DNA from 3 places in the Paenibacillus baimaensis genome. Region 3 is predicted to be linked to each of the others. Evidence: predicted binding sites of a transcription regulator. Region 3 holds the regulator's gene; each other region holds the start of a gene.
What was found. Region 3 encodes LexA, which represses DNA repair genes until DNA is damaged. Its sites were predicted from a motif close to CGAACATATGTTCG; they were not measured.
Positions count from the first base shown of each region.

Region 1: the regulator LexA is predicted to act here: its motif matches at 6,133-6,146, upstream of recA (recombinase RecA).
Region 2: the regulator LexA is predicted to act here: its motif matches at 2,011-2,024, upstream of OB236_RS28305 (SPL family radical SAM protein).

Region 1 is NZ_JAOQIO010000094.1:274,680-284,644, forward strand. Features, by position in the region: gene OB236_RS24945 (type 1 periplasmic-binding domain-containing protein) at 1-434, shown strand, start outside; gene OB236_RS24950 (DUF3388 domain-containing protein) at 559-1,323, shown strand; gene OB236_RS24955 (helix-turn-helix domain-containing protein) at 1,362-2,210, shown strand; gene OB236_RS24960 (YajQ family cyclic di-GMP-binding protein) at 2,241-2,732, shown strand; gene rimO (30S ribosomal protein S12 methylthiotransferase RimO) at 2,810-4,138, shown strand; gene pgsA (CDP-diacylglycerol--glycerol-3-phosphate 3-phosphatidyltransferase) at 4,135-4,713, shown strand; gene OB236_RS24975 (competence/damage-inducible protein A) at 4,764-6,011, shown strand; gene recA (recombinase RecA) at 6,220-7,269, shown strand; gene OB236_RS24985 (RecX family transcriptional regulator) at 7,327-8,049, shown strand; gene rny (ribonuclease Y) at 8,379-9,926, shown strand.
Region 2 is NZ_JAOQIO010000098.1:7,563-17,527, forward strand. Features, by position in the region: gene OB236_RS28295 (hypothetical protein) at 1-93, shown strand, start outside; gene OB236_RS28300 (DUF4868 domain-containing protein) at 94-987, shown strand; gene OB236_RS28305 (SPL family radical SAM protein) at 1,024-1,986, opposite strand; gene OB236_RS28310 (sensor histidine kinase) at 2,164-3,573, shown strand; gene OB236_RS28315 (copper amine oxidase N-terminal domain-containing protein) at 3,851-5,437, shown strand; gene OB236_RS28320 (hypothetical protein) at 5,599-5,916, shown strand; gene OB236_RS28325 (copper amine oxidase N-terminal domain-containing protein) at 5,990-6,784, opposite strand; gene OB236_RS28330 (hypothetical protein) at 6,848-7,045, opposite strand; gene OB236_RS28335 (glycosyltransferase family 2 protein) at 7,236-8,114, shown strand; gene recQ (DNA helicase RecQ) at 8,275-9,965, shown strand, end outside.
Region 3 is NZ_JAOQIO010000124.1:413,040-423,004, forward strand. Features, by position in the region: gene metH (methionine synthase) at 1-1,603, opposite strand, end outside; gene OB236_RS38375 (1,2-dihydroxy-3-keto-5-methylthiopentene dioxygenase) at 1,837-2,379, shown strand; gene OB236_RS38380 (HAD-IA family hydrolase) at 2,474-3,271, opposite strand; gene OB236_RS38385 (hypothetical protein) at 3,287-3,799, opposite strand; gene OB236_RS38390 (aldo/keto reductase) at 3,824-4,813, opposite strand; gene OB236_RS38395 (DUF896 domain-containing protein) at 4,832-5,044, opposite strand; gene OB236_RS38400 (LysM peptidoglycan-binding domain-containing protein) at 5,199-5,579, opposite strand; gene lexA (transcriptional repressor LexA) at 5,725-6,348, shown strand; gene glnA (type I glutamate--ammonia ligase) at 6,534-7,871, opposite strand; gene OB236_RS38415 (MerR family transcriptional regulator) at 7,949-8,362, opposite strand; gene OB236_RS38420 (methionine gamma-lyase family protein) at 8,458-9,681, opposite strand; gene hflX (GTPase HflX) at 9,701-9,965, opposite strand, start outside.

The DNA.
Region 1 (9,965 bases), on a different contig from region 3:
AACATATCGTATGGAAACAGACGGGACAAGGTTTTATGGACAAGCAATGGGACGAGTGGGTTAAGCAGCAGCAAATATTGGGTAAATCCATTGAATGGGTGACAGTCGGCGCCAGGCCGATACCATCGTTGTGGGCACCTTCCGAGGAGGCTGAAACGATAGGAGTGTCCGATGCCGAAGGCTGGTTCCCGCAATTTCAGAATCAGGTCAGGAGACATGGGCCCAGCTGGATAGCTATTTATTCTCCTTTGGACGCCAGTTCCTTGCAACGGGTTAAAAACCTGAAGGTGCCAGTAATCGATATGACAGCAGTTTCCATAGAGCTGCAATGGGGCTTCCTTATGACCTCGATATTGCAAACCATAGAAACCCAGACATGGGCGAATGGAAATCAGGAATATACTTCCCAGGAAATACAAATCATTAAGCCTTAATCAAGAATAATAAAGATTTCTTTAAGAAGTAAGAAGGAATTTCTCGAAAATTGTAGAATATTTTTGTAACATGCTCCAAAAATTTGAGTTGATGTGTGATTATCATCGATATGAGGTGCCTATAATGGAAACAAAGCAGTGGTATATGGAATACAGAATACATAAAAATCGTCCTGGCTTATTGGGGGATGTAGCTTCCCTGATGGGGATGCTGGATATTAATATTGTTACGATTAACGGGGTAGAAGACCGGACCCGTGGTATGCTGCTGCAAACCAATGATAATGAAAAAATTGACTTGATGGGTAAAATGTTGCGAAAAGTGGATAATATAACTATAACGGCACTCAGAGAGCCCAAATTGGTTGATATATTAGCTGTTCGCCATGGCAGATACATTGAAAGAGATTCGGATGATCGTAAAACATTCCGCTTTACGCGCGATGAGTTGGGTCTTCTGGTCGATTTTCTGGGTGAAATTTTCAAGCGTGACGGCAATCAGGTCGTTGGACTCAGAGGCATGCCGCGCGTAGGAAAGACGGAATCGATCATAGCCGGGAGCGTTTGCTCAAATAAACGTTGGAATTTTGTATCCTCAACACTGTTACGCCAAACGGTTCGCAGTCAATTATCTGAGGAGGAAATGAACCCGAACAATATTTTTATTATTGATGGTATCGTATCGACCATTCGTTCCAATGAAAAGCATCACTCCCTTTTACAGCAAATCATGAGTATGCCTTCGACGAAAGTCATCGAGCATCCGGATATTTTTGTGCGGGATTCGGAATATACGTATGAGCATTTCAATTACATTGTAGAGCTGCGCAATACACCTGATGAAGAAATCAATTACGATGCCATAACAAACGGTATCAATGATTATTAATAATCCATTACAAAGAACGTTCCGAAAGGGGTGAGAACATGTCTGATCTTGGGCAATTGTTGCGAAAAGCACGGTTGGAAAAAAAGATTTCATTAGAAGATTTGCAGGAAAGCACAAAAATTCGTAAGCGCTATTTGGAAGCGATTGAAGATGGAAACTACAAAATATTACCGGGTAATTTTTATGTCAGAGCATTTATCAAAAGTTATGCCGAAGCGGTGGGGCTGGAGCCTAATGAAATATTGAGCTTATATCAAAATGTGATTCCCGCGGCAGAGCCAGACCATATTGAACCTACTCGCTCCAAGAGAACGACACGAAATACGGAAAGAATGGGCAAATGGGTTTCCACTGTTATGATGATTGCCTTTTTTGTTCTCATCCTGGGGATCATCTATTATTATATAATAACGAATTATAATAGTAAGCCGCATGAAGCTAACCCTGTAAATGAACCGAATCGGGTCACGGATAAAGTGGATCCTAATGCCAACAGCGGCAGTGTGACTACACCCGTTTACGACAAAAAAGCACCAGCAGTGCCTGCTCCACCGCCTGTTTCTGTAGTTAAAACAGAAGTGAAGCTTGTCAAAAGCCAAGGTGGCACCGATTACTATTTGGTTTCCAATGCAGATAAGCTTATGATCCAAATGAAGGTTGTAGGCGATGCTTGCTGGATGCAGATTGACTCATTAGGAGAACAACGAGATATGCTCGAGCAAGGCACCTTCACCAAGGGTAAAGAGCAAAGCTGGGAGCTTACCAACTCGGCATTTATGATTTTTGGCCGCTCCAATGCAGTTGAATTGAATGTGAATGGAACCCTTATTGTGCTAGGCGACACTCCAAATGCTAAACGGGTTCAAATCGATTTACAAAAAGTGTAAGTCATTTAATTATATAAAGGAAGTGCGACCATGGCTGACGAAAGTTTTTTTGATATTGCCTCGAAAATGGATATGCAGGAATTGAACAATGCGATTAATCAAGCGGAGAAAGAAATTATGACCCGATTTGATTTTAAAAATAGCAAAAGCAGTATCGCAGTTGAAAAAGATGAATTAGTTATCGTCTCCGATGATGAGTTCAAGCTGCAAAACGTAATGGACATTTTGCATTCCAAGATGGCTAAACGGGGAATTTCCTTGAAAAACCTCGAATACGATAAAATTCAACCGGCTTCATCCCAAACCGTTCGGCAAAAGGTGAAGCTCAAGTCAGGAATCGATCAGGATAATGCCAAAAAAATCAATATCATGATCCGGGATTCCAAGCTAAAGGTGAAAAGCCAAATTCAGGGCGATCAAATCAGAGTTTCTGGCAAAAGCAAAGACGATTTACAACAGGTTATCCAGCTTCTTCGCAAAGCAGATCTGCCTCTTGATCTGCAATTTTTAAATTTTCGTTAATATACATTTTTGACACTATTCATTCGGTTCGTTTATACTTGACCCATAGGCTTGATTCACTATTGGAGGATATGGATATGACAGAGAAAGTAAAAGTAGTTACGCTCGGCTGCGAGAAGAACCTCGTTGACTCCGAAATCATGTCAGGACTTGTTTTTGGACGTGGCTACGAATTAGTATCGGATAAGGAAGAAGCTACTGTAATTATAGTTAATACCTGCGGGTTCATTGATGCAGCAAAGGAAGAATCCGTTAATACGATATTGGATATGGCTGACTTGAAGCAGACTGCTAATTTGAAGGCACTGATTGTTTCCGGATGCTTGACTCAACGCTACAAGAAAGAGCTCATGGAAGAAATGCCTGAAATTGATGGTATCGTAGGCACAGGGGATTTTGACAAAATCAATGAAATTATTGAAGAAGCACTTGCTGGGAAAAAGCCGGTCTTGGTGGGGAACCCGGTTTTTAACTATGACAAGCCACTTCCACGTCGTGTGACGACTCCGCGTTATACCGCTTATGTGAAAATTGCTGAGGGCTGTGACAATGCCTGTACGTTCTGCAGTATTCCGATCATGCGCGGTAAGTTCCGCAGCAGAAGCATGGAATCCATTATTGCGGAAATTGAGCAATTGGCTTCTCAAGGTGTTAGGGAAATCAGTCTGATTGCACAGGATTCCACAAATTATGGTACAGATTTGTATGACGGCTTTATGCTGCCTGCTTTGTTGAACAAGGTTACGGAAGTAGCTGGAATTGAATGGGTCAGACTGCACTATGCATATCCGGGATTTTTTACCGACGAATTGATCGACACAATTGCTTCAAACCCAAAGGTATGTAAATATGTCGATATGCCTCTGCAGCATAGTGAAGATATTATTTTGAAGCGGATGAGAAGACCAGGCAGACAGCAGGACGCCAAAGCATTGATTGACAAAATTCGTTCACGAATTCCTAATGTTTCACTTCGTACCTCGCTTATTGTAGGGTTCCCGGGTGAGACTGAGCAGGATTTTGAGAATTTGAAGAGATTTGTTACAGAAGTTGAATTTGACCGCTTGGGTGTGTTTGCCTACTCTCAAGAGCAGGATACACCAGCTGCACGTCTGCCGGATCAGGTTCAGGATGATGTAAAGGAATATCGGGCTAATACCATCATGGAAATTCAGCGTAGTATATCTAATATTCGTAACGGAAATCGGGTAGGCCAAACCGTGGATGTATTGATTGAAAAGTATGACGGCAGAAATGATGTCTATATTGGCCGTTCCCAATACGATGCTCCTGAGATTGATGGAGAAGTATTTGTAAAAGGGACACAGCTTAAGATTGGAGAGTTAGCCAAGGTTCACATTACCCACTCATTCGAGTTTGATTTGTCCGGGGAGGTTGTGGCATGAACCTGGCCAATCGGATCACTTTGGCGAGGATCTTTTTAGTACCTATCATTATGTTTTTTTTGCTTGTTAATTTAAAATTTCCTCAAATTGAAATGGATCAGTTCAGCATCACCTACAACCAAATTATTGCTGCGCTTATTTTTATCATTGCGGCTTGGACAGATGGTCTGGACGGATATATTGCCAGGAAGCGTAAGCTGGTAACGAATCTGGGGAAATTGCTTGACCCCTTGGCTGATAAGCTTCTTGTATCTGCTGTGCTCGTATCCTTAGTTGAGATGGATAAGGTCGGCGCATGGATCGTGATTGTGATTATTAGCCGGGAATTTGCTGTTACAGGATTACGACAGATCGCCCTGCTTGAGGGTCATGTCATTGCGGCTAGTAAATGGGGTAAATGGAAAACAGCAGCCCAAATTACGGCAATTATTGCACTGCTGATCAATAATTTTCCATTTGCTTTTATTAATCTGCGCTTTGATTTATTTGCAAGTTGGGTTGCGGCCATCATAACCTTGTATTCCGGTTTGGATTATTTTATTAAAAATAAACATGTCATTAACTTTAACGAATAAACAGTAGGAGCTTCCTATTGTTTTTTTGTTCCATTCGGGAGGTAATTTGGATGAGAGCTGAGATTATAGCTGTTGGAACAGAGCTTTTATTAGGACAGATTGTGAACACCAATGCTCAGTATTTGGCCCAAGGGTGCGCAGATTTGGGTGTGAGTGTATACTACCAGACCGTTGTCGGTGATAATGAAAGCCGCTTGGCGGACGCCCTGCAAATTGCTAAAAGCCGTGCCGATTTAATCATTTGTACTGGCGGACTTGGACCGACTCAGGATGACCTGACCAAGGATGCGCTTGCCGCTTTTCTGGGACAAAAGATAGTCACCCATCAGCCCTCAATGGATCATATCGAACAAGTGTTTGGATCAAGGGGCATTCATATGGTCGAAAGCAATCGTAGGCAGGCGCTAATGCTGGAGCACAGTGATCCTTTAACGAATGATGCAGGAATGGCCGTAGGTATCGCTTTGACCCAGGATGGCACGCATTACATACTATTACCCGGTCCCCCTAAAGAAATGAAACCCATGTTCGATCTTTACGCAGCACCATGGATTGCGTCGAAGATGAGCGGGGTTCATCCTTTGTTCTCGAGGATGTTGAAATTTGCGGGAATTGGTGAATCTACGCTTGAACATGAACTTTTAGACCTTATTCATGCTCAAACAGACCCGACCATAGCTCCTTATGCCAAGGAGTCTGAGGTTACGATACGCATTACCACTCGCGCCTCTTCACAAGCGGAAGCGGATGTAAAGCTGGAGCCGCTGGAGCAGGAAATCAGAAGCAGGCTTGGAGACTACATATACGCCTCTGTAGACGTTCCTATTGAGCAAGAGGTCATACGTATCATGAAGGAGCGCAAATTGCTCCTGGCAGCTGCTGAGAGCTGTACAGGAGGGCTCCTCGGCCATATGCTGACCGCAGTTCCCGGAAGTTCTGCCGTATTCCGTGGAGGTATCGTTTGTTATTCAAATATGTTGAAGAATAAGCTGCTGGATGTGCCGATGAGCATTCTGGAAGGAGCAGGAGCTCCAGGTGCAGTCAGCGCGGAAACAGCCGGTATTCTGGCAGAACAGATGCGACTTAAGGCAGATACCGATTATGCAGTTGCTATCACTGGGGTGGCCGGACCGGATGAATCCGAAGGAAAGCCGGTAGGTCTTGTGTATCTGGCTATTGCCTGCAAAGAAGGGCTGCCGGTTGTGGAGCGGCTGCAGTTGTCCGGTAATCGGGACAATATCAAGCTTCGTGCTGCAAAGGCGGCATTATACCAATTGTGGAAGCGTTTGGTGGTTTGATAGAGCTGGGATTGATATAATTAGAACTTGAAAGCGCTCAGCCAATGTAATATAATAGAGGAAGCGGAAGAACCGTAACAATGGATCACATTTTGTTACGGTTTTTCTTTGGACCATAAACAGAATGTATGTTCGTAAAAATGCTTGGCAACACCAACAAAATAGGTTATTATTATACTTATCCAATACGGAAAAGGAAGTGAGTGTTTTGTCAGATCGGCGCGCAGCACTAGACAATGCCCTTCGTCAAATTGAAAAGCAATTTGGTAAAGGATCGGTTATGAAACTGGGTGAATCCGCCCATATGAAGATTGATGTTATTCCCAGCGGATCTTTGGCCCTCGATATTGCCCTCGGCATAGGAGGATTCCCACGTGGTAGAATTATAGAGGTTTTTGGCCCTGAATCATCGGGTAAAACAACAGTTGCGCTTCATGCTATTGCTGAGGTACAGCGAGTAGGCGGAACAGCGGCTTTTATCGATGCTGAGCATGCACTAGATCCTTCCTATGCAAGTAAGCTTGGAATTAATATAGACGAGCTGCTGCTCTCCCAACCGGACACGGGTGAGCAGGCGTTGGAAATTGCCGAAGCATTGGTACGCAGTGGAGCTGTAGATATTATCGTTATTGACTCGGTTGCGGCACTGGTTCCTAAAGCGGAAATTGAAGGAGACATGGGAGATTCCCACGTGGGTCTGCAAGCACGTTTGATGTCACAGGCATTGCGTAAGTTATCCGGTGCTATCAACAAATCGAACACGATTGCAATTTTCATCAATCAGCTTCGTGAGAAGATCGGTGTTATGTTCGGTAATCCGGAGACAACCCCGGGCGGAAGAGCATTGAAGTTCTATTCCTCCGTACGTTTGGATGTACGTCGTGTAGAGAGCATCAAGCAAGGCAATGATATGGTTGGTAACCGTACAAGAATTAAAGTAGTTAAGAATAAAGTAGCGCCTCCGTTCAAGCAGGCAGATATTGATATTATGTATGGCGAAGGTATTTCCAAAGAAGGAAGCATTATCGATATCGGTGCTGAAATGGATATTATTCAAAAGAGTGGCGCCTGGTATTCCTTCAACGGTGACCGATTGGGTCAAGGCCGTGAGAACTCTAAGCAATTCTTAAAGGATAATCCGCAAGTTGCTGATATTCTTGAAAATAAAATTCGCGAAAACGCCAACTTGTCAGCGACCGTCGATGCCGACTTGCTAAATAACGAAGAAGATGATGAAGATTTGGAAGAAGTTGAATAAAGCAGATGAAGGGCACCTTACTCAGGTGCCCTTCCGTTGCATTCGGAGTGATAGATCATGGATGAAGAAGTAAATGAACTGAATGAGCTGCCTTTAAAAGAAGGCGTAATAACCAAAATAGAGCGACAAAAAAGAGCCAAGGATCGTTACAATTTATATATCGAAGAGCAGTATGTATTTTCTATACATGAGGATGTGCTGATCAAATACAGTTTGGCCAAGGGTACTGCAATCGATGAAAAAGAGCTGAAAGCGATTGTAGATGCTCAAGACAAACAGCAGGCTTATTTGGATGCCATTCGTTTATTATCGTTCAGGCTGCGTTCCGAGCATGAACTAAAGGCACGTTTGCTTCAAAAGAACTATGAGCTTCCCACAATTGAAGACACGCTGGACCGTCTTAGACGGGAGCAGTATATAGATGATTCCTTGTTTGCTGAGCAGTTGACACAGCAGCGCATTCATTCAGCGAAGAAGGGACGTAATTGGATTAAGCAGGAGCTTCAGCAGAAGGGGCTCAAATCTGAACATATTACAAGTGCGATTGGTCAAATTGATGAACAAATGGAGTATAGTAATGCTTATAATCTGATTTATAAAAAATATGGTTCCAGTTTAAAGCCGGACTCAGATGTGCAAAATATTAAAAGAAAAGCTTATGCTCTGCTGCAAAGGAGAGGCTACAGTTCAAGTGTGACCTCTCGTGCTGTCCGCGAATTAACAGATGTCGTCAGTCGTGGAATAGATAATGAGGACTGGGAGATTGAATTTGAAGAATGAAATTCATTTGTGATACGAATAGTTAATAATGTAAACTAATCAGGCAGGAAACCTGGTTTGAGTACGGATTGGCTTTAAAATTTGGCAGGAAATTAATAATTTCTACAAAGTAAAGCATTTCTCATGTCATACACCTTGACAAGCTTCTTCGACAAAAGATAAAATGAGCATGTATAATTTTGTACAATCAACCTCTCTGTTATGCCTAAACAGGAAGGTTGGCAAAGTAAAATCGCCAATTTTTACTTTTCTTACTGCTTGTTAAACGGATTAAAAACCATACGACCCCCAAGCTTACCCCTTGGAGAAACAACGAGGAGGTGAACTGGATGAACATACATCCAGCCATCTGGATCTTAATCATTCTCGTTGTTGGTGCTATTTGCTTAGGGATTGGTTATTTTATCCGCAAGTCCATTGCAGAAGCGAAAATTTCAAGTGCTGAGCAAGCCGCTGAGCTAATCAAGGATGGCGCTAAAAAAGAGGCGGAGGCACTAAGGAAAGAAGCGGTTGTGGAGGCCAAGGATGAGATTCACAAGCTCCGAACCGAAGCTGAAAAAGACATTCGTGATCGTCGAAATGAATCACAACGACAAGAGAGACGATTGTTGCAAAAAGAGGAATCGCTGGATAAAAAATTAGAATCTCTTGAGAAAAAAGAAGAGCAAGTCGCCAACAAAGAGAAGCGGATTGAAGAAACCCAATCACACATTGACGAGATTTATAAGAACCAGGTTACCGAGTTGGAACGTATTTCCGCATTGACCACGGAAGATGCCAAACAAATTATTTTGACCAATGTGGAACAGGAAGTACGGCATGAAACAGCTCAATTGATTAAAGAGATCGAACAGCAAGCCAAAGAAGAAGGCGACAAGAAAGCCCGTGAAATCATCACGTTAGCCATCCAGAGATGTGCTGCTGATCACGTAGCGGAAACAACGGTATCGGTGGTAACATTGCCGAATGAGGAAATGAAAGGACGAATTATCGGACGTGAGGGTAGAAATATCCGCGCGCTTGAAACACTCACAGGGATTGATCTTATTATTGATGATACCCCTGAAGCTGTTATTTTGTCCGGTTTTGATCCGATTCGTCGTGAAATTGCCCGCACTGCTCTTGAAAAACTGGTTGCAGATGGACGTATCCATCCTGCCCGTATTGAAGAAATGGTTGAGAAGTCCCGCAAGGAAGTGGACGAACGGATTCGTGAATACGGAGAACAGGCAACCTTTGAAACCGGCGTTCATGGATTGCATCCAGACCTGATCAAGATATTGGGTAGATTGAGATTTAGAACCAGCTATGGACAAAATGTATTGAAGCATTCCATGGAAGTTGCCTATTTAACAGGATTGATGGCTGGAGAACTCGGGGTAGACGTGACATTGGCGAAACGTGCCGGTCTCCTGCATGATATCGGTAAAGCCTTGGATCATGAAGTTGAAGGATCTCACGTTGAAATTGGCGTAGAGATCGGTAAGAAATATAAAGAGCATCCAGTCGTAATCAACAGTATTGCTTCCCATCATGGTGACTGTGAAGCCACTTCGGTCATAGCGATGCTGGTAGGTGCAGCAGACGCTTTATCCGCTGCTCGTCCGGGAGCGCGCCGTGAAACATTGGAAACGTACATTAGACGTCTTGAAAAGCTGGAAGAAATTTCAGAGTCCTTCGAAGGTGTTGAAAAGTCGTACGCAATCCAGGCAGGGCGTGAGGTACGTGTCATGGTTCAGCCTGAAAAGGTGGATGATACGGAAGCTTTCCGTTTGGCTCGTGATATTACGAAGAAAATTGAGAGTGAACTGGATTATCCGGGGCACATCAAGGTTACAGTTATTCGCGAAACGCGTGCCGTTGAATATGCTAAATAAAGAATTTCATACTTGATCAGAGAAAAGTGGCTGAATAAG
Region 2 (9,965 bases), on a different contig from region 3:
ATGTCCAGAAGGGCTATTCGCAATAAGGACGAGCTGACAAATGTCATTCGGATTACGGAATACTTGTTGCTCGATCGATCGGGGGGAAGATGAATGTTCGAAGGTCAGTCTCTATTTGTTATGCTCCAGCAGGAGGAAGAGGCCATTCAGGTTTATCGCATCGAGACTACGCAACAGGCGCAAACAGAGGTTGGTATTTTATTAGGCGAAGCCGCTGCTGTGTTTGTTAACCATAAGCAGCCAATTGCTTTCGATGGCGGTTACAAACCTGAATATGATGAAATGCTCGTGATTCCCGGATTTAAGCTGAGTTCGCAAATTGTTCAGGCCTTGAAGGACCCGATCGGTGTGGCCGCATTCATTCCCGATCTGAAGCAGCAGCCGGTGATCAAAGCTATTTTTACTGGCAGACACACAGTCGTAAACGGAAAAGAGCAGCTTGTGGTCGCTTTTCAAAAATTTCGCAAGGAGCAGTACATCACAACGAGAAAAGGAATCAGCCTGTTTCACAGTAAAGAAACGTTTACGATGGATGATCGATTTGGTATTTGTATTACGGATTCCGTAGATTGTGTTGTGGTCAATGATGAGCTGCGCTTTTCGTCGTTCTTTTTCGCCCGCCAGGTGTTCGACCTTTCTGAATATTTCCGTGAAGCGACAGATACGGATGTGGAGAGCTTTATGAATCATTCAAAAATCAACATTGAGGATGCCAGCATTTTTAAAATAAACGCGGATTCCTGGGTACGGAGAAAAATTGCCATCATTGATGAATCGCGCATTCTTGATAAATATAAGGTGACGGAAATTAAACATAAGGCGCAGGCATTCGGTTTGACCATCACCGCCGTTAAAAACAAAATCCATTTCCCCAATGATAAAAAAGAGCTGAAAAATATTTTAAAATTTTTGGATGATGAAATTTATAAAGGTGTGTTCTCTGAACAAATTTTACAAACGAATTCAAAGCGTAAAGCCGAAATTTAATCGTTCGGGAGATTAAGCCACCATCTCTTTTTGCATTCAAAATAAAGTCAATTGAACAGGTTCTGTACTTGTATTAGTTTCATTAGGAACGCTCGGAGCTTGGGTTGGGGTCGCCATGTATTTGTGATTGGTCATTTTGTGCTCCAGCAGCCAGGCATCGATCTTCCTCATTATCGGTTCCCGGTAAGAGGGAGGTGCATAAGCGGTGCTATGATACAGCTGGGCGTAGCGCTCGGTCAGCTGCGGATAATGCTGCCGGAGAGTTTGGAAGAACCATACCTTGACTGGCGCAGTGCTTAAGCGTAAATAGGATGGCATGATGAACTGGGCTCCTGCTTGTGCTGCTGCAGCAATTAGCTCTTGCAAATCGGCTTCGCTATCGGTTATATAGGGCAGGATTGGTGCGACGAATACGCCTGTCGGTATCCCCTCCGCAGTGAGCCTCTCGACCGTCTCCAGACGCTTGGCGGGAGAAGGCGTGGACGGTTCAAATTGCCTCCAGACCGTGTTATTCAACGTGCTGATACTGATATTAATGGAGATGATGGGGAGATTACGCAGGAGATCCAGATCCCTTAGAATTAATGGAGAGCGTGTAGTGATCGAGACAGGAATTTGAAACTCGGCCAATACCTCCAGACAGCCGCGAGTCAGCATAGCCTTGCTTTCGATCTGCTGATAAGGATCTGTAGCTGTGCCAATTGCAATCGGCTCCCAATTGACAACACGCTTGCTGCCTCGCAGGCGTTTTTTTATTTGTTCTCTGAGCACGGAGGGGGCATCCGATTTCATGAAAATATGGTTCTGAAACGAATCATCTGCCGCAATTCCGAGAAAGGAATGGGTTGAGCGCGCATAGCAAAAGCTGCACCCATGCTGGCAGCCGCGATACGGATTAATGGACCAGTCAAAAGGCATGGACGGAGCTTTAACCGGGTTGAGTATGGTTTTGGACTGCATCGGCTCGTAGTGTACTTTGGGAGGTTTGGTTGTAGACATTATAGTCAATCACCTCAATAAATGGGAATATATGTTCTTGTTTATCCTAACAGACAGCATCCGGGAAAGCAAGTACGAGTGGCTATGTTAAACGAAGTAGCTGGTAGGGGCATCCGAGCGTCTATATGGTATACTGGATAATGGTATATTCGTAAATGATGGAGGTTACAGGAAAGAATGGAATTTACCAAGGTATTTTTTATTAACATTTGTATACTCACGACGCTTGCTTATATGGCGATGCTTGTTCATAAATATGTACTAGTTGAAGCATCGGGACCTCTAAAGTATGGCTTGTCTGTGCTTGCCGCTATCGGAGCCGGCTGGGCAACGATGATGTTTGGGCTTAATATCGGACAAGAGATCATATTTGATTTACGATTTATACCTCTTATCATATGCACGCTGGCGTATTCTCAGCCTGTAACACTGTTGATCATTGGTGCCGGAATTGGGGTTGCTAGACTATCCTTCGGGATCAGTGACGCGGCTTGTGCTGGTTTCTGGAACATTCTCATTCTGGGTCTGCTGTGCATGCTGCTCAATATCGTATTGAAGCGGGTACGCTGGAGCTACATAACGAAGATGATGATCGTGATTGTTACCGTTAATTTGGTGTATTGCATCAACATTGGGATATTGGGTGTCATACCGGCCTTTCAATACTTCTCGGTTACATTTCCAGTTACGTTTCCGATCAGCTTGCTATTAAGTTTCTTTTTTGCGTTTATGCTGTATGATTTTCAGGTTGAAAGGCGCAGAGTGGTAGACATTCAGGTCGCACATTCGGCGCTTCAAAGGCAGACAGACGAATTACTGGAAACACGTAAAGACGTCGAGCAAAAGGCCAAGCAGCTGCTGCTGGCGTCTCAATACAAATCGGAGTTTCTGGTTAACATGTCCCACGAGCTGAGAACACCGCTGAATAGTATTATTTCTTTATCCCAGATGATCCGTGATGAGGAAAAGCGTAAAGAGGAGCATGAAAACGCCGATTACGCTGATATCATTTATGGTTCCGGTCAGGAGCTGCTGCAGCTGATTGATGACATTCTGGACTTATCAAGGGTCGAGGCGGGTCGAATGGAGATTGTGTCAGAGGATGTGATCGTCAGCGAGATTGCGCATGTGCTGCAGTTCCATTTTCGCCATATTGCTGAGCAAAAGGGGCTTGATTTTATTATCTATATGGCACCTGATGTCCCGGCAGTCATTCGAACGGATGCAATGCGTTTACAGCAAATATTGCGTAACCTGCTGTCCAATGCTTTTAAATTCACATCGGAAGGGCGTGTGCTGCTGGATATTCGCAAGGCAGTATGCACGAATGATGATACAGCAGGGGAATGGATCGCTTTTACCGTTTGCGATACGGGGATTGGGATTAAGGAAAGCATGCAGGCGGCAATCTTCGAAGCGTTCCAGCAGGCAGATGGTTCGATCAGCCGTAAGTATGGAGGCACAGGGTTAGGGCTGTCGATCAGCCGTGCGATGACAGAGCTGCTTGGTGGTAATTTAACTGTGGACAGTAGGGAAAGTGAAGGTAGCGCCTTTACTTTATATTTACCGATTCGAGGAGATCATTAAGGGTGGCTGCTTCAAACCTGAATGGAATGGGTAATCATTGCTAATTGGCTATATGGCAGTTGGTATAGATACATAAGCAAAGGCATACAAAAGTGGAGGGGGTTGGTGGAGCAGCGCTCTTTTGGAGTGATGCAAGCTTTCCGCTGCCGTCTGATGAACTAGGCATAACTCTGTTCAACCTGATGTCTCGGGCCTCATTATAGGGTGGATCCATGTAAAATACGGTGCGTACGAAGAAATTACAACTATAAAGAGAATTAAAGGAGATGTGATATTGATGAAGCTTTTGAAAACCAAATTAGCTTTGCTCTTACTCTGTATGGCCCTTATGCTCCCAACCTTGGTAGCTGGAGCAGCACCTGCCAGTAACTCCATTACAGCTGCTTCTGATCTGCGTGTAGGACTTGGACAGCTGCTTGGTGAGCATGCCTTGCTAGCTGTACTTGCCATGCAAAAAAATTATGACAAAGCAGTCGATTTCAGCGATACAGCTAATCTTTTGAGCAAAAATACGGATCAGTTGGCTGCAGCTATTGCATCGGTATACGGTCCAGATGCCGGAGTGACGTTTAAATCGATTTGGAGCTCCCATATCGGCTATCTGATTGAGTATGTAAACGCTGCAGCCATTAAAGATGAAGCTGCTCGTGCAGCAGCTGTGGTGAAGCTTGATGACTATCGTGTCAAGCAAGCAGCTTTCTTCGCAGTGGCCAACCCGGACAACTTCAAAGCGGCAGCCATTGAGGAAGGCTTGAACATGCACATCGGTCACCTGATTGATTCATTTAATGCTTACGTGAACAAGGATTATACGGATTCGTACACCAAGGCACGTATGGCTTATAGTCATATGTATGACACAGCAGATATGCTTGCGATTGGTATCGCTACCCAGTACCCCGATAGGTTTTCAAATTCTTCTATTCAATCAACTACAGTTGATCTTCGAGGCACATTGGGCCAAGTGTTAGGCGAGCATGCGCTGCTGGCGATTGTGGCGATGCAAAAAGGAATTGATGGAAAACCGGATTTTGATCAGGCTGTTGCTGCACTTGGACAAAATACGGACGATTTGGCTGCCACGATCGCTGTCGTATACGGTCAAGGTGCAGCAGATGCATTCAAACCGCTCTGGGCTTCGCATATTGGTTACCTCCTTGATTACGTAAAAGCGACAGCAGCCAAGGATTATCTGAGTGCGAAGAAAGCAATGGATAACCTGGATGTATATCGTGAATCTCAAGCGCAATTTTTTGCAAAAGCGAACCCGGACTTTTTTCTTGAAGCTGACATTAGCAAAAGCTTGAAAGAGCATATTAATTTTTTGTTGACGGTCTTTGATACGTATGCCAAAAATGATTATTCCTTTACTTATCCGAATGTAGACATGGCTTATACACATATGTTCAAAACAGCTGATGCTCTGGCAATCGGCATTGCTGCTCAATTACCGGCTATGTTTCCGCAGGTGCAGCCACCGATCGTTACCAATAGCGTAGTAACCTTTACCATCAACAGCACCGAGCTGGATGTAAATGGACACAAGCTGATGATGGATGTAACTCCTCTAAGAAAAGAAAACTATACGTACATTCCACTTCGGTATGCTGTTGATGCAGTAGGTGCCACATTAATCTGGAATGAGGCTGATCGTTCCGCAACGGTGGCCTGGAATGGCAATAGCGCAACGTTTTCTTTGGGCTCCGACTTTGTAATTCACAACAGCACCAAGAAAGTTGCGAGCGCTCCATTAACACTGCAAGGTGACAGACTTGTTGTTCCTGTTCAGATCTTCGCAGAGGTGATAGGCTGGACAGTGGACCTTGCTGAAGAGGGTAAAGTTATTCGTTTGCTGGCTCCATAGGCTTTATAGAACTCATACTCATATTTATCAGCAATGAAAGCGGGCCTCTTGGCTCGCTTTTTTTCACCACAACGTGCGTGAACCTCATTCTTATAAGTGTGGCTGTGTTCGTATAATTGTACCGTATAATCCGATACTGAACAGGTGGAGGTGGATTGATTATGACGTTTGCAATAGGAGCAGCAGTCATTGTGATCCCGATATTTATGTTCTCGGCAGCCAAATGGAATCGCGGTAACGGAGTCGGGCTTGGCTTCGATTGGCTGGCTATCGTTAGCAGTTGGGTGTTCGGGATTATGGCCGCTGTGAAGATTTATGAAATTAATCGGGATCAGGAGGTCATGATGACGACGATCCATAAACTGTTTGCCGATGTGCGCTTTTTGGCCTGCGGCGCTTATCTGGGAAGTTATCTCCTGTATAGACTGATCGCGGTAGCCTGGGAATCGTATCAGGACATGAAGCTGCGCCGCAGCTAATAAGCCGAGCATGCAACAAGGCACCCCAGACGTTAATCATCTGAGGTGCCTTGTTTATGCTGAGATAAGCCGCTTATTGCATAAAGGGCTTCTTTTCTTTTAGCTCATAAGGCATGGCATCGGGTTGGGTCTGCAGAATCCATTGATCATAGGCGTCTTTGAATACATCACAGGTGAACTCATAGACGACAGATTCGGCAGGAGAGATGGTAATGCCGCTTGTCGATTTGATCGCTTTGGATACGGTGAACCCGGCCTCGAACTTGATTTTGGCGGAGGTATTATCTCCGTTCATGACGATATCCTTAATGACCATGTCGTTCTTTTTGATTCCATCACCGCCGGTAAGGGTGACGACGCTTTGAACGAAGCTGCTGCTTTGCGTGACATTATCGATCAGCTTGCGTATCCTCTTTTGCGGGACGTTATCAAAGCTGATTTGCACGGAGCGTTCGGTTTCATCCCAGGCCACATCAGCTCCTGCGGCTTCACTTACAAATCGCAAGGGCATGAAGGTGCTGCCATCACGAATAACCGGTGACACCTCAAGGAAATAAGTCGTTTTATTGACGACTGCCGTTGCTTTATTAATAGTCAATATAATGGTGAGTCCACCCTTGGTTGCTGTTGCCATTTGTTTGTCATTATCCCACGATACAGTAAAGCCAAGCTTTTCAAACAAGACGCGCATCGGCACCATGGTATTGCCTTGTATAATAAAAGGTTGTTGTTCCCACTGCTGTTTTTCCTGCGATATATAGATGGGGATCTGAGGGTTGTCCTGAGCACTAGCCGACAAGGGAGTGATCAGCAACATGCACAGACATAGGCCTATTGATATCCATTGTACATTTTTCAATCTAAGCATCACGGTAAACCTCCTGACTGAATCTTTAAGTTCATTTTCTAGCTGCCGCTGTACGGTTCGGATTTATGCATGATTGTCCTTGAGTTCCTGATGGGCGTTCTGAAGAGCCTGGATGATCTCGGCCAGCTCCTGCTCGTTCCAGTGAAATGTTATATAATGCGGGACGTATCCGCCGCTGTTCACCTCGAGCATAGCTACTTGCTTGACATCGTCCACAATCAGAGACAACTGTTCACTATCGTAAATCGGTTTCCATGTCATCCTATAAATCCTCCCGTACACCTATTTATACATCTAAACACAATTCGACACAAGTGACACAAATCCTTTTGGTTTAAATAGTCATAATACGGATGAGAGTGTGAATGGTTTCCCTTTTGGCTGATTTTTTGGTATCTTGGGAGTAGCGGCTTTGTATGGAATTGTAACATTTGGGGAGGAGACAGGTAGGATGGAAGAGATGGACAGGCAGCAACTTACAGGAGGATCGCCTCTCGTTTCTGTCATTATTCCGACGTATAATCGAGCGGATTTCGTGAGTGAGCTGATAGAGTCCTTGTGGAGACAGACGTATCATCATTTGCAAATTATTATCGTGAACGATGCCGGGGAGCCGGTTGATTTTCTGCGAACGCTTTACCCGGAGCTGGAACTGAATATCGTCAATATGGAGCGCAATTCCAAGCATGTCCATGCCCGTAACCGCGGTCTTACGCTAGTGCGTGGTGAATATATTATGCTGTGTGACGATGACGACCTGCTGCTGCCGACGCATATTGAGCGGATGATGAAGGAAATTGAAGGCTCTGATATGGTCTATTCGGATGTGGAAATTTTCGATTATAGAGTGGAGGGGCACACAAGGCGGGCGACAGAGCGATTCGTGTTTGCCTATGAGCACGATGTAGCGGCAATGCGCAGATTTTCAACGTTTGTTTCGTCAGGCTGTCTGTATCGCGCGGAACTGCATGAGCGGTTGGGTATGTTCGACGTGGAGATGTATCATTATTGGGATTGGGATTTCTTTTTACGGGCGGTCGAGCATTATCGTGTCAAAAGAGTGCCGCTAGCCAGCGCCTTGTACGCGTTCTCGGAAATAGGCGGCAATATGTCGGGTCAGCACGAGGACATGCGGCCTTACCTGGATAAGCTGTCAGCAAAGCACGGGTTGGGTGAGCTGCCAACCAAAAATTTTCTCGTTCTGCTGGAGGAGCCGGAGGTGTTGAGCCGCAAGGCCAAGACCGAAGTGCTATGGGATGGAGAGCCCATCGTATCCAGACGTGCGCTGCAATTCAGGACAAGCCCATTAGACGGAGCTCATTCTATATAACAGATGCGTGTGGACGGAGTAGAACGAATTCGAACAGCATATGCCGAAGCAAAGCGAATCTGGATAGCTTCTGGTAGTTTCAGGAATCGGATACCTGTGGGTGAGCAGGGAACGATTCAAGCGCTTATTTAGCAAGGGGGAGCATGATGTGATAGGCACGATGGAGCAGGCGGAAACGCTGCTGAAGACTTATTACGGCTACGGATCCTTCCGTGACGGACAAAAACAAGTGATTTCAAGTATTTTAAACAGACAGGATACGCTTGGTATTATGCCCACAGGTGGCGGGAAGTCAATCTGCTATCAGGTTCCGGCTATGCTCCTTGAGGGGACAACGATTGTCGTGTCACCGTTGATATCATTGATGAAGGATCAGGTGGACGGGCTGGATAGCATCGGGGTATCCGCAGCTTACATCAACAGCTCGCTTTCATATGCCCAGGTGGAGCTGCGTATTCGCAAGGCACGGCTTGGTGAGTACAAGCTGCTGTATGTGGCGCCGGAGCGGCTGGAGTCGGAGCGTTTCATCGAGCTGCTGGCCAATCTGGAGGTACCGATGGTCGCCATTGATGAGGCGCACTGTGTCTCGCAATGGGGGCATGATTTCCGACCGAGCTATATGGCGATCAGCCGACTGGTTACACTGCTGCCGAAGCGACCTATCGTAGCTGCTTTTACAGCTACGGCTACAGATCAGGTTCGTGAAGACATCGTCAAGCATTTGCAGCTGCGTGCGCCGGAAGTGTTCGTGACCGGATTTGCGCGGGAAAATTTGGCTTTGTCGGTTATCAAGGGTGAGAACAAGCGGGATGTGATGCTCAGCTATATACGTGAGCATGAGGATGAAGTCGGCATTATTTATGCGGCTACACGCAAGGAAGTCGACAATTTGTACGAGCTGCTGCGCAAGCAGCACATTCCGGTTGGCAAATACCATGCAGGGATGACAGATAAAGAACGCGCCGAGGCCCAGGAGCAGTTCCTGTATGATGAAATACGTGTGATGGTAGCCAGTAACGCATTCGGGATGGGTATTGATAAATCAAACGTACGTTATGTCATCCATTATAATATGCCGAAAAATATGGAGGCTTATTACCAGGAAGCTGGACGTGCCGGACGGGACGGTGAGCCGAGTGAGTGCATGCTGCTCTTTAGCCCGCAGGACATCCACATTCAGAAATTTTTGATTGAGCAGTCGATTGGGGACCCGGAGCGGCAGGCACAGGAGTATCGTCGGCTGCAGCAGATGGCGGATTACTGTCATACCTCGCAATGCCTGCAGCGCTACATTGTGCGTTACTTCGGTGATGATGGCGAGGATTGCGGTCGGTGCAGCTCCTGCAGTACCGAGCGGCAGATGACGGATATCACGATCGAAGCGCAAAAAATATTTTCCTGTGTACGGCGGATGAAGGAACGCTTCGGTGCGACAACGGTGGCATCGGTGCTGAAAGGCTCGCGTAATAAGAAGGTGCTGGAGATGGGCTTCGATAGCCTGACCACCTACGGACTGCTGAAGGAACGCACGGAAAAAGAAATTGTTGATCTGATCCAGTTGCTTGTGGCTGAGGGCTATTTACTCATTACCGATGGCAAATTCCCTGTACTGCGGCTGCATGCCAGAGCACAATCTGTCCTGGCGGGCGAGGAGCGGGTCGAGCAGAAAATGCGCATTCGGCAGGCGCCTGTGGCCCGTGAGGTCGAGGCTGACCTGTTCGACGAGCTGCGGCAGCTGCGCATGACGATTGCGAAGCGGGAGGGCATTCCACCTTATATCGTATTTCCCGACAGCACGCTTCGGGAAATGTGTGGAATCAAACCGACGAATCCGGCGGCTATGCTGAAAAT
Region 3 (9,965 bases):
TGGTTTTACATTCAGGATATTTTTCTTTGATCATCCGAATACCTTCGATGGTCTCAACAGCAGATCCAATATACTGCGGATCGCCTGAGCCTACCGGGAACATATTCGGATCAAAAATAATATCTTCCGGATTCATCCCATACTTTTTGGTTAACAGCTCATAGGAACGTTCAGCAACTTCCATTTTGGCTTGCCGTGATACAGCTTGTCCGCGCTCATCGATGAGAATCATAACAACAGCTGCGCCATATCGATGGATTAACGGCAAAATAGCTTCAAACTTGCTCTCGCCATCTTCCAGGTTAATGGAGTTAATAATCGCCTTGCCTTGTGAATATTTCAAACCGAGCTCAATAATATGATCATAGGTCGAGTCGATCATCAATGGAACTTTAACCTTTTTGACAACCTCTTTCAAAAAGTTTTCCATCGCATACACTTCATCAATATCGGTATCCTGTACGTTGATATCAATGACATAAGCACCATTCTTCACTTGTGCACGCGCTATTTCTGCGCCTTCTTCAAACTTGCCTTCTTTCATCAATCGTTTGAACTTACGGGACCCTGAAATATTTGTACGTTCCCCAACCATGTAAGGACGGTTCGCATCTTCAATATAGACGGTTTCGATACCCGAAACTGCCGATAAGTGAGAAGCTGCATGCTCCCGAGGTTTATACTGGGATAAAGTCTCAGCCATCGCACGAATATGATCAGGAGTCGTTCCACAGCAGCCGCCAGCAATATTTAGCCAGCCTTGTTCGGCAAATCCAGCCATTTTTTTGGCAAGAGATTCAGGAGACTCATGATATTGCCCATTCTCGTCCGGCAATCCGGCATTTGGATAACAGCTGACAGCCGTAGTCGCGAGCTCAGACAAGGAACGGATATGATCACGCATAAACTCCGGACCCGTTGCACAGTTAAGACCAATAGAAATCGGATTTAAGTGCTCCAGGGAAATATAAAAGGATTCAATATTTTGACCCGCTAGCGTTGTGCCCATTGGCTCAATCGTTCCGGAAATCATTAATGGGAGTGTAATGCCAGTGGTCTCAAAAGCACGACGAATGCCAATACTACCCGCTTTAACATTCAACGTATCCTGAGAGGTCTCAAGAAGCATTGCGTCTACGCCAGCTTCGATCAGTGCTACAGATTGCTCGTAGTAGCTGTCAACGAGTTCGTCAAAGGTGACGCCTCCGGTTACGGAAAGTGTTTTGGTTGTTGGTCCCAAAGCACCTGCAACATAACGCGGCCACTCCGGTGTGCTGAATTTATTCGCTGCCTCAACTGCTAACCTGGCTGCTATCAGATTCAACTCTCTAGCTCGATCCTGTAAATCATATTCAGCAAGAACGACACTTGTCGATCCAAAAGTATTCGTTTCGATAATATCTGCGCCCGCTGCAAAATAAGCCTCATGTATTTTTGAAATGACATCAGGACGTGTAACTACCAAAATTTCATTACATCCATCCAGGTCTTCACTACCAAAATCTTCCTCGGTTAAGTTTTCCTGTTGGATCATTGTGCCCATTGCACCGTCCAAAATCATAATTTTCTTCTTAAGCTGTTCTTGCAAAGGTATTTTGCCCATGCTAATCTTCCTTTCAACGGCAACCGTCCAATTGTAACCTTTAGTGTACCAGAAACCTGTCATCATGAAAAGATAATGCGGACACAATTCGACAGAGATCAAATAAAGTTCAAACAATGCACATTTTCTTATTATTCATATCGGAATTATCAATGAAACAGATCGACAGCAGCCTGGAATTCTATTATAATATAGGTTAGAAACTTATTAAGTGTATAGAAAGAGGGATGACCGTGGCTGAAATCCGTATTCGCAATACTAATGAACGCATCTCTGGAGAAAGTAACGTTCAGGCATTTTTGGAAAAACAAGAGGTACTTTATGAGCACTGGAATGCAGGCAAGCTTCCTGCTGATTTACAAGAGAAATTCACTTTGACCGATGAGAATAAAGCGCAAATTCTGTCGACATTTGACGAAGAAATTCAGGAAATTGCGGCTAGACGCGGTTACAAAACATGGGATGTTATTGCTTTGTCCGAGGCTACACCTAATATCGAAGAACTTCTTACTAAATTTGAGCAGGTTCACACCCACACCGAAGATGAAGTAAGAGCTATTGTTTCAGGAAAAGGTATTTTTATTATAAAAGGCACTGAGGATGTTGGGTATTTTGATGTTGAATTGGAAGCAGGCGATGTTATTTCTGTTCCCGAGCACAAGGCACACTTCTTCACTTTAATGGACAATCGCCAAATTGTTGCTATTCGTTTGTTTATTGAAACCGATGGCTGGATCGCCCACCCTTATGCAGACGAATCCTTTCAGAAAGCATAAAAAGGTATTATCCATATACACAATATGAACAAAACCCGTCAGCCTGTTACTCAGCGCTGGCGGGTTTTTATTGCATTCAATAGTTTTTTTACACTTATGAACTTATGGAATCAATTACACCTTGAATATCTCGCAAACTTACAATCTCATAGGCAGGTATGATTTCATCGTCCCTTTGCAGCGCATGTCGATTAATCCACATGTTACGCATATTGATCCGGTTAGATCCCAAAATATCGGTTGTGAGCTTATCGCCAATCATTACTGCTTCATCAGCTGTAACCTGAAGCAGGTCAAGTGCATGATTGAATATTGAGGTTGCAGGTTTGCCCTCTCCGTGATTCCCTGATATGACAATATGGTCAAAATAAGGAGCAAGCTCAGGAACACCAGCCAGCTTTTCCTTCTGTAAATCCGGAGAACCATTGGTTAAGAGCAGCAGCTTATAGCTGCCTTTTAATTGATCCAGAACCTCGAACGTTTCCTCATATACAATAGGACGACTGCGACGTTCCATCGGGAATCTCTCCCCAAGCTCATAGCCAAGCTTTGCATCGTCTATACCTAAAGCTTTAAGACCAAGGGTCCATGATTCAGTACGATATTGAGGTGCAAGCTGCTCCAGTTTACGGAAATTCTCATTATCACCTTCTGTAAAGTTAGCCCACAACCCTTCAAAAGGGTTGATTCCAATCATTTTGGTAAAAGCAAATGTGTCGTATGACTCATATAGCTTCCGCGCCTCTTGTCTTACCGCCTGCTCGAGTTCGATAGGGTCAACTTCGACTTGCTCCGCTGCCGCTAAACATGTTGCCTGAAAGGCCTCTTTTACACTACGATCATCCCATAATAACGTATCATCCAAATCAAATAAAACTGCCTTAATAGCCATTGAGCCTCTCCCTTTCTACTCCACCTTCAAAGGTACTGCATGATTAGCGGCGAATTCCTTCAATCGCTCGGACATCGCCGAAATATCCATTCTATGATAAAAACGTGTAAACGACCATCTGATTTTGCTGCTCTTCAATGAAATGATGACAGCATCCGAAGATAATGCGATTTCTTTAATATCCGAAGCGGGCACTCTCTTGTCTCCCGTAAATCGACGGCTTCCCAAAAAGTCTTTGCCAATTTTAAGCTGCGGGCGTCTGACACCAAACATGAATAAGCTCAGCAGCATATAACTTCCGCCTGTTAGCCAGTACAAGTATTCATCCTGATTCGTGTTCTGAAAAGCTATAAAACAAAAAATACCTACGCAAAATAAAAATAACGATAACGTCCAATTGCGCCCTTTAATAGTAACCGAATCGTCTGATGATACGGTTTGGCTGATCGTTGGCTTGCCATGCTTGGCCCTACTTTTGTTAACTACTTTCGTATTCTTCTTGACCATTCGTTCCCACTTGCGAGACATAGGCAATCTCCTTTAATATACCGGCTACACTTCTCTTTTAAATTTTTCTATAAATCGGTATGGATAGTCATCCTCAAGCGCACTCACAGTATCCAAGCGGTTCCAATGATCTGTGGAGAGCTTCCAGCCAACTGCTCCCATATTCTCATGGTACTGCTCCAATGTCCTTGCACCAAATATAGGGGCGGTAATCCCCTTTTTATGTATAAGCCAATTCAAAGCCACCTGAACAGGTGTTTGATCAATTTCAGAGGAAACAGCAAGAACTTCTTCAAGTATACGGAAGTTTTTCTCCGAGTTGCGTAACATCCAGCTGCTTTCACCCGCTTTAGACGAGAGCCTACCTTCTGTCGGTGCTTCACCACGAGGGTATTTACCGCTTAGGAAACCGCCGCCGATAGGTCCCCATGGAATAATACCTACATTTTCTTCGATACATAAAGGCAGCACTTCTCTGTCCATCTGACGAGACACGAGACTATATTGCGGTTGATTGGAAATAAATCGGGCATATCGATTATGATCACTGATCCCAAGGGATTTCATAATTTGATACGCCAAAAAGTTGGAGCACCCGATGTATCTGACTTTTCCAGATGTCACCAAATCATCCAACGTACGTAATGTTTCTTCAATCGGTGTAATTTGATCCCAGACATGCATTTGATATAAATCGATATAATCGGTTTTTAAACGCCGTAAGCTGGCTTCTACCCCGTCTAAAATATGTTTGCGTGATAAGCCGACATGATTAACATTATTTGCTGTCGCAAAACGTACTTTAGTGGCCAGAATCACATCTGAGCGTCGACCGCTGATCGCTTTGCCAACGACTTCCTCAGAACGTCCTGATACATACACATCCGCAGTATCAAGAAAATTCCCGCCTTGATCCAAAAAATCGTGAATCATGGTCGTTGAGTCTTCCTCGCTGGTTGTATTGCCAAAGGTCATGGTTCCCAAACAAAGCTCAGAAACCATAACCCCGCTTTTGCCCAGTACTCGATATTGCACGCAATGGTTCACCCCTAATTATTTGTGCTGGTTCGTGTCACTATCCTCTTGTTCCTCATCAACAAATTTAATTGTCTCCAACTGACTGCGAAGATTGCCTTTAAAAGCTTCTATATAGCGTTTACGAAGCTCATTGCGTTCTTCCAGCTCATCGTCTGTCAGACCTACTGTTTTGGCTTTACGGGCCAATTCATTGATTCGTTGAATATATGGCTCTGTTCCATTATCCATGTAAAATCCTCCCGATCTTCTACAAAAATGCTTGATAAATGCATCAAAGTATACTTTGACATTATGGCCTACCATTGTCAAGAGTCAAGGAGGTGTTTCTATGTATTGTGTGCGTGAGAGTGTTAATTCCGACATACAAAATTAAGTCTACTCTTCAAGGAAGTCTAAGTGTTTGCCCTTCTTGAAGTAAGCTAGACTTTAATCCATTCACTTTCTTGAGGTTATAAATATATTCACGGACATCCTGTCCTTTATGTACATGTTTGCTGGCAATGGACCATAATGTATCACCATTAACGATCTCTACCGAATATTCAATAGGTGTGTGATCCGATGAAGCATAAGCATCCAGATCTCCGCCAAGCAATGAAACAGACAAGCTGATTAAAATAATAATTGACGCTGCTGCGAACAAGCCTGCATATCTCAAGAGCTTTTTTCGATAAGGAATAATGGAAGCTAGAAGCAGCGGAAAGGCAGAAGCATCCCTGGAAACAGACTCTCTCTTCGATAACAATTGTTCATTCATATACATAACAGCGCCCCCAAACATTTGTTCTGTTTTCAAAATAACACGAACAAATGTTTGTGTCAATCGAAAAATTAGAACTTATGTTTGTACGAACTCCGGTTCTATGTTATACTCTCACTAGTTATTACCAAGCATTGGAGTGATCCTAATGAGTAAGCTATCCATTCGACAATTGGCAATCCTGGATTTTATTAAGAATGAAGTGAAAGATAAAGGGTATCCACCTTCCGTTCGTGAAATTGGTGAAGCAGTTGGCCTCGCCTCCAGTTCTACTGTGCACGGACATCTGGAACGTTTGGAGAAAAAGGGACTCATTCGGCGTGATCCTACCAAGCCAAGAGCTATTGAAATTACGGACGGTACCCTGACAGAGGGCAGCAACTTTGCCTTATCCGTTGTTCGTGTTCCATTGATTGGACGCGTTACAGCTGGTATTCCGATTACTGCTACGGAAAATATCGAGGATTACTTCCCGCTTCCGAGTCATTATGTTGGCGATTACAATGTGTTCATGTTGAGTATCGAGGGCAACAGTATGATTGATGCCGGTATCAATGATGGGGATTATGTTATCGTCAGACAGCAGCAAACCGCCAATAACGGTGATATTGTTGTTGCAATGACCGAAGATGACGAAGCTACAGTCAAGCGGTTCTACAAGGAAAAAGATCATATACGTCTACAGCCTGAGAACTCTACTATGGAACCGATTCGTTTAAAGACTGTTACTATTTTAGGAAGAGTCGTAGGGTTGTTCCGAGACATCGTGTAATCATTATAATCAAGCACTTATTGAAGTCGACGTCAAGGCTACTTGACAGTCGGCTTTTTGCTATGAGCTGCAATCGCCTCCTCACATACAAAAAGAAGCTTTCCCGCAGTAAAATTTCTACATGGGGAGAGCTTCTTCTTGTCTATTCAAAGAAAAAAGAAATAATTCATATGGTGAACTAATTTTTAGTAAAGCGTCAAATACTGCTCGCGTTCCCATGCATGAACCTGAGTGCGATAGATATCCCATTCGATTTCTTTAAGCTCAATGAAGTGAGCCAGAGCGTGATCACCGAGCGCATCACAAATGACATCATCGCGCAGCATCTCTTCCAACGCAACCTTAAGGTTAACCGGCAGACTTGGAATTCCTTGATCCTCACGCTCTTCCTCGGTCATTACATAAATGTTACGATCCGTTGGCGGAGGCAGCTGCATTTTGTTCTTGATTCCGTCGAGACCAGCCTTCAGCATAACAGCTAACGCCAGATATGGATTAGCAGCTGGATCCGGATTACGGACCTCAACACGGGTGCTCAGTCCTCTGGATGCAGGAATACGAATCATTGGACTCCGATTGCTGGCAGACCAAGCAACATAACAAGGAGCTTCATAGCCTGGAACCAGACGCTTGTATGAGTTAACGGTTGGGTTGGTAATTGCTGCAAACGCACGGGCATGACGCAAAATGCCAGCCATATAATATCTTGCAGTTGCACTTAGACCCAGCTTGTCACTTTCATCATAGAACGTGTTCGTGGAACCATTAAATAACGATTGGTGAGCGTGCATACCCGATCCGTTCACACCAAACAATGGCTTTGGCATAAAAGTTGCGTGCAGGCCATGCTGTCTCGCTACCGTTTTAACAACCAGCTTGAACGTTTGAATTTGGTCAGCCGCTTTGATTGCATCTGCATATTTAAAATCAATCTCATGCTGACCCGGCGCTACTTCATGGTGGGAAGCTTCGATTTCAAAGCCCATTTCCTCCAAAGTCAATACGATCTCACGACGGCAGTTCTCTCCAAGATCCATAGGAGCCAAGTCAAAATATCCGCCTTGATCATTCAATTCCATAGAAGGATTGCCATTTTCATCGGTTTTGAACAGGAAAAATTCAGGCTCAGGTCCAACATTCATTGCTGTAAAGCCCATATCTTCGGCTTCCTTCAAAGCATTCTTCAGGATACCACGCGGGTCTCCAGGGAAGGGTCTGCCATCTGGCAAGTAAATATCACAGATTAAACGTGCAATGCGATCCTCAACCACCCATGGGAAAATAACCCAAGTGCTAAGATCAGGATACAAATACATATCAGACTCTTCAATACGAACGTAACCTTCAATCGAAGAACCATCAAACATCATTTTGTTGTCTAATGCTTTTTCCAGCTGGCTAATAGGAATTTCCACATTTTTGATCGTTCCAAGCAAGTCGGTAAATTGCAAGCGAATAAATCTTACATTTTGTTCCTTGGCAATCTTGATGATGTCCTCTTTTTTATAATTCTTTTCAGTCACTGTACATGTTCCTCCTTAAGTTGCGCAGTTTTATCAGTCTTTTTTGATAAGTCCGCATTTGAATCATTGGAAAGCGCTTATTTTTTGAAAAATCTGGATAGCTCGCCTTGGATCAGAGATACCTGCCCCAAACGTTTGCCTCCACCAAGCAGCTGCTGCTTTAACATGCGGTGAAGCTGTGAATCCGTCATTTCTCTGCGTTTAACTTCCGATTGCTCATTAAGAACAGTTGCGTCCTCTGAATCCTTGGACATAGGCAGCAGCACCTGTTTAATTCCGGCGATATTCACGCCTTTCTCAATCAAGTCTTTAATTTCCAGCAACCGCTCTACATCATTAAAAGAATAGAGACGCTGGTTCCCGCCTGTCCGGGCCGGTATGATCAACTCATGTTGTTCATAATACCGGATTTGCCTAGCTGTTAAATCTGTCAACTTCATTACGATACCAATGGGGAATAACGCCATATTACGACGTATATCATCAGCCACGATTCATCACCTCTGTGTACTTAAAACCTACCCCCATTCTACTCTTCCTACATAAACGTGTCAAGTTATGTTAGGTTCATGCAAAGTATAAGTCATTATTTTAATAAACCTTGTTCCATCATGCTACTCAGAGCTGTTAATACACCTAATTTACAATGGGAATAAGTTAATCCACCTTGCATATAAGCAATATACGGTTCACGGATCGGAGCATCTGCGGATAACTCCAGGCTCCCCCCTTGAATGAAAGTACCTGCAGCCATGATGACCGGATGCTCATAACCAGGCATGGCCCATGGTTCAGGTACCACATGTGCATCTATCGCTGAAGCTTGCTGAATACCTTGAACAAAGGCAATCAAATGCTCGGCACTTGTGAACTTAATCGCCTGTATTAAGTCCGTACGTTTGTCGTTCCAATGTGGATGTGTCACAAATCCAAGCTGTTCAAATACAGCCGCTGCAAATATAGAACCCTTGACCGCTTGTCCCACCAAATGTGGCGCCAAAAACAGACCTTGATAAATGCCGCGGGTAGTATCCAGCATGGCTCCAACTTCTCCGCCGATACCAGGCGCGGTCAAACGAAAGGAAGCCAGTTCCACATACTTGTGCTTTCCTACGATATATCCGCCCGTTGCCGCCAAGCCGCCCCCAGGGTTTTTAATTAAAGAACCTGCCATCAGATCTACGCCAACCTCTGTCGGCTCCTGAAGCTCCGTAAACTCTCCATAACAATTATCGACAAAAACAATAACATCGGATTTGAGTTCTTTTACAAAACGGGTCATCTCTTCAATTTGCGAGACGTTGAACGAAGAACGCCAGGAATAGCCGCGCGAGCGCTGAATACCGATAACCTTGGTACGTGTTGTAATGCTGCTGCCAATCGTTTCATAATCCGGGCTGCCGTCTTCCAGAAGAGCAACCTCGTTATAGATGATTCCCCAATCCTGTAAGGAGCCTTTGCCATCCTGAGGATGTCCAATCACCTTGTGCAGCGTATCGTAGGGACGTCCTGTGATCATCAGCAGCTCGTCACCTGGACGCAGCACACCGAATAAAGCTGTACTGATCGTGTGGGTCCCGGACACAAAATGAGGCCGCACCAGGGCAGCCTCCGCTCCAAACACATCTGCATACACCAGATCCAGCACCTCGCGGCCTCGATCATTATAGCCATAACCTGTAGAGCCAGCGAAGTGATAGTCACTGACCTTATGCTTTTGAAAGGCACGAATCACCTTCCACTGATTCTGATCAATGATCCGTTCCACTTCTTTAAACTTACCTTCAATCCGCTGTTCGGCAAGCTCCATCCATGCCGTTATGCGTTCATTAAACATACAACTCATTCTCTCCCTTATCCAGTGACTGATCTGTTGCATAAGAGGTTAACAAATGACTGATCTTTTCGTATTCCTGTTTATCTATGCGGACTTGAAACACCATATCATTGCCTTCCACTTCATTCTCCAGAACTTCGCCAATCCTGTACATTAATGAAATCATATCGCCTTTCTCCACAGGAATCCGAAATTTTTTGCTGTCTCCCATTAAGCGAGCTTCAATAAGTTCGCACACCAGTGCAAGATCGATTTCA